Regions from separate parts of the Kocuria rhizophila DC2201 genome, predicted to be linked through region 2. Evidence: riboswitches for the same ligand, from Rfam matches in the RefSeq annotation. Region 2 holds a riboswitch; the other holds the start of a gene.
The links. Region 2 has a riboswitch for S-adenosylmethionine ahead of KRH_RS10335 (methylenetetrahydrofolate reductase). Riboswitches for the same ligand answer to the same signal wherever they lie in the genome.
Positions count from the first base shown of each region.

Region 1 (2,192 bases), 510 kb from region 2:
TGGGGTTCCTCGCGGACCGGATGCGCCGGCTGGGGCGTTCGTGGTGGACGGTGGCGGTGGTGTCGTCGGTGCTGCGGGCGAGCTACCACCTGTACCAGGGCATCGGCCCGGCGCTCGGCAACCTGGTGATGGGGCTCGTGTTCGTGTGGCTCTACCGCCGCGGTGGGCGGCTCGCCCCGCTGCTGCTCGCCCACTTCCTGCTGGACGCCGTGGGGTTCCTGGTGCCTCAGCTCCTGGGCGGCTGAGCGCCACCGCGGGTACCAACCCGTTTGCTGGCGGGAACCGCGACCACGGGTGAACCGTGGGGCGCGCGGGAGACGCACCGGCCCGCGGGACCGTGCGAGCGGCGTCGTCGTGCCCGGAGGGTGCGGTGGGCGGGATCAGATGGTGACGGGCCCGTCCGGCGTGTCGAAGGAGACGGCCATGAGACCCGGGGTGCCGTTCGGGGCGCTCCAGGTGACGTCCAGCGAGTGCAGGACGTCCTCCACCGGCCCGCCCAGCCAGTCCGTGACGCGCTCCGGGGATCCGGCGATCTCCATGCCCGTGAGGCGCACGTCCGTGATCCGCGCCCGGGAGGGGTGCATCTCGTCCTCGGAGTCGAAGTGGATCATGAACGGCAGCTGCGGGTCCGAGATCAGGCCCTTGACGCCGATCTGGTGCCACTGCAGCTGACGGCCGTCCGGGAAGATGCGCCCGCCCGGCACGGCGGGGCGCCCCAGCTTCTGCTCGAACGGTGCGAGGTCCGGGACCTCCACGACCCACCCGAGCCAGCCGCCACCGGCCTCCGAGCGGGCACGCACGGCCTGGCCGAACGGCGCCTTGTCCGCGGCGGGGTGCTCCAGGACGGTCACGACCTCCACGTACTGGTGGTCGGTCAGCGGCAGGATCATGTTCCGGGTGCCGAAGCGGGGATGGACCCCGCCCTTCACCGGCTCGATCCCCAACCGGTCCGCGATGCGTTCGGTGGTGGCCTCCAGGCCGTCCGGCTGTGCTGCGAAGGAAACGTGGTCCAGCTTCATGCTGTCATCGTGGCACCCGTCACACGGGCCTCCAAATCGGTGGGTGCAACACTGCGGACACCGGACTTGACGTGGCAGCGGCCGGGTTCCCAGACTGGAGGTCTAGGTCACGAGAGTCAGCGTCAAGCCCCAGCTTGCTGACCGGCAACCCTCCCACCGCGGCGGGGTGCCCTGGGTGAAGACCTGGCCGGGACGTCGTCCGACGCCCACGGCAAGCGCGGGCCACCGGTCGCCCGTTCGTGCGGGCACCGTGCGGACGGTCGCCTGGCCCCTGATCCTTCCGAGAAGGCGAATGGCCATGAGCACAGCACCCACCCCCGACAACCCCCAGGACTGGGCGTTCGAGACCCGCCAGATCCACGCGGGCCAGAACCCTGACCCCGTGACGGGTTCGCGGGCGCTGCCCATCCACCAGACCTCGTCCTTCGTGTTCCCTGATGCGGACACGGCCGCCGCGCGGTTCGCGCTGCAGGACATGGGCCCCATCTACTCCCGCCTGACCAACCCCACCACGGAGGTGGTGGAGAAGCGCATCGCCTCCCTGGAGGGCGGCGTCGGCGCGCTGATGGTCTCCTCCGGGCAGGCCGCGGCCACGCTCGCGGTGCTCAACCTGGGCGGGGCGGGAACCCACGTGGTGGCCAGCCCGTCCCTCTACGGCGGCTCCTACAACCTGCTCAAGCACACGCTGCCGCGGTTGGGCGTGGAGACCACGTTCGTGGCGGACCCGGACGACCCCCAGCAGTGGCGTGACGCCGTGCGGCCCACCACCGTGGCGTTCTTCGGGGAGATGATCCCCAACCCTCGCAACGACGTCCTGGACGTGGAGACCGTTGCCGGGATCGCCCACGAGGCCGGGGTGCCGCTGATCGTGGACAACACCGTGGCCACCCCGTACCTGGTGCGGCCCGTCGAGTGGGGTGCGGACATCGTGCTGCACTCGGGCACCAAGTTCCTGGGCGGGCACGGCACCGCGATCGGCGGGTTCATCGTGGACGCCGGGCGCTTCGACTACGGCGCGGACCCGGAGCGCTTCCCCGGCTTCAACCAGCCGGACCCCACGTACAACGGCCTGGTGTACGCGCGGGATCTGGGGGAGGGCGGAGCCTTCGGCGTCAACCTGTCCTACGTGCTCAAGGCCCGTGTGCAGCTGCTGCGTGACCTGGGCGCGTCCAT
Region 1 covers NC_010617.1:1,880,705-1,882,896, reverse strand. The annotation lists gene KRH_RS08190 (CPBP family intramembrane glutamic endopeptidase) at 1-245, shown strand, start outside; gene KRH_RS08185 (VOC family protein) at 381-1,019, opposite strand; SAM riboswitch class IV at 1,125-1,243, shown strand; gene KRH_RS08180 (bifunctional o-acetylhomoserine/o-acetylserine sulfhydrylase) at 1,318-2,192, shown strand, end outside.
Region 1: another riboswitch for S-adenosylmethionine. It lies ahead of KRH_RS08180 (bifunctional o-acetylhomoserine/o-acetylserine sulfhydrylase); the one in region 2 lies ahead of KRH_RS10335 (methylenetetrahydrofolate reductase).

Region 2 (2,192 bases):
AGCGTGGCGGCGGTGCCCCGGTGCCGCAGCTCGTCCGGGGAACCCGCGGTGAGGAACCGGGTGAGCCGCTCGGGCACGGGCACACCGGTGATCTCCGTCATCCGCTGCAACCGTTTCGGGTTGGTCAGCGGCATCAGGCCGGCCACCACGGGAATGTGGATCCCCTCGGAGCGTGCCCGCTCGAGGAACGCGGCGTAGTCCTCGGGCTCGTACAGCACCTGCGTGATCGCGTAGTCAGCGCCGGCCTCCTGCTTCTCCCACAGGGAGGCCAGGTCCGCCTCGAAGTCGCGGCCGCGCGCGGGGGAGGGGTAGCACGCCACCGACACGGACAGCGGCCGGGTGCCGGGGCGGAAGCCGTCCCCGAAACGACGCCGCTCGACGTCGCGGATGAGCCGCACCAGCTCCGAGGCCCGGCCGATCCCCCCGGGAGGGGTCACCCACTCACCCGCACCCAGGGGCGGGTCCCCGCGCAGTGCGAGGAGGTCCCGCACGCCGTCGTCCAGCAGATGCTCCACGGAGCGCTCCAGTCCGGCGCGGTCCGTGCCGCCGCACGTGAAGTGCGCCATCACGGGCGTGCGGGTGGTCCGGCGCAGGTGCCGCAGGGCCTCGCGGGAGACACCGCGCCCGCCCGAGTGTCCGTGCGTGACCGAGAAGAAGTCTGGTCCGGCCTGGGCCATGGCGTCGATGCTGCGCCACACGGTGTCCGGGTCCGTGGTGGGGCGCGGGGGGAACACCTCGAACGAGACGAGCGTGGAACGGCGGGGCCGGCGCACCAGCCAGGACGTGCCCGAGGGCGCGGCGCCCGCCGCGGTGAGGTCCTGGTGGACGGCGGTCAGGGGTGCGGACATATGAGAAAACCTCCGGCGGTAGGACGCCGGAGGTCGATTTCCGTGCGCCGTACTTGCCAGCCACGCGGTTGCGTGACGGCCGGATCGTCATCTGGGGCACCCCACTACAGCAGGAGGGTTGCCGCCCGGTTAGCCAGAGCTTTGCACCGGGACTCATGATCCTTTGTTGGCTGCGACAGTAGCACGGGCGGGGAGAGTGTCAAAAGGAGGCCGTGCGGCGTCGTGGGTCGGGGCGGGGGATCAGCGCGGGAGGGCGCCGCGGGTGCTGCCGGTGTGGTGCGGGTCCCGCGTGAAGCCGAGTACGATCCGCTCGGTGTCCAACAGGTCGGAGGAGTCCTCCGGGCCCGGGCACTGGTCCTCGTGGAAGAGCCGCACGAGGGACACGGTCACCGCGCACAGCGTGAACGAACCGGTGGTGACGGCCAGGAAGAACGGGGCATAGGGCGCGTGCACGGACCAGTCCGTGAACAGGAAGGACGCGGTGTAGACGCACGCGGTGAACACGCCGAGCACGGCGGAAAGCTGGTAGAGGCCGTTCTCCAGTCGGTGGTGACGCAGCAGCGGTGTCATGGATCCCTTGCGGTGCAGACGGTGCGGACGGTGTGCCGCGACGACTCGGGGTGACTCCGGAGGACATGAACGAGAACGAGAATGCGCGGGCCGGCAGTGCGCTCATCCTAGCAACCCGGGGTGTCGTCGCACGTGGGGCCGGTGTGGGCCGTTCTGGGGGCGGGGTTGGGCGCGCAACACGTTTTCATGTCTTCGAATGCACTTGGCCGGAGGCGATCCAGCTGTGAGACTCGTCACCATGACGACCTCCCGCGCCCTGCGCTGCCTGTCCGTGGCCACCCTCGTGCTCGCCCTGGGGGCGTGCGGGGCGCCGTCGGGAGGGGACGGTTCTTCTGGGGCCTCGTCCGCCGCGCCGTCGGGGGCCGGGGTCACGAGCGGGGCGACGCCGGGTCGCTCGGGCGACGCCGCGGCGTCGCCGTCCGCCACGAGTGTGCGGCCCAGCCCCTCGCCGGAGGCGGCGCAGGCCGCCGAGCTGACCCAGAGCTTCACCACGCCGGACGGGAGCATCGGGTTCCGCTACCCGCAGGGATGGACGGTGGGCGCACCGGACGCCTCGACGCCCGAGACCAGGGCGTGGCTCCTCAAGGACGCCGAGGGCGCCACCGTACTCATGCTGGCCATCCGGCCGGACGGGCAGATCGCGAGCCCCGTGACACCCACGAGCACCACGTCCCACGGCACCCTGCCCGGCGCGCTGGACTCCCACGGTGACCCCGTGCGCATCGCCGTGGGGCCCTACCCCGGGCAGTCCGCGGGGGCCAACATGCTGGTGGC
Region 2 covers NC_010617.1:2,395,159-2,397,350, reverse strand. The annotation lists gene KRH_RS10335 (methylenetetrahydrofolate reductase) at 1-848, opposite strand, end outside; SAM riboswitch class IV at 893-1,009, opposite strand; gene KRH_RS10330 (hypothetical protein) at 1,089-1,418, opposite strand; gene KRH_RS10325 (hypothetical protein) at 1,657-2,192, shown strand, end outside.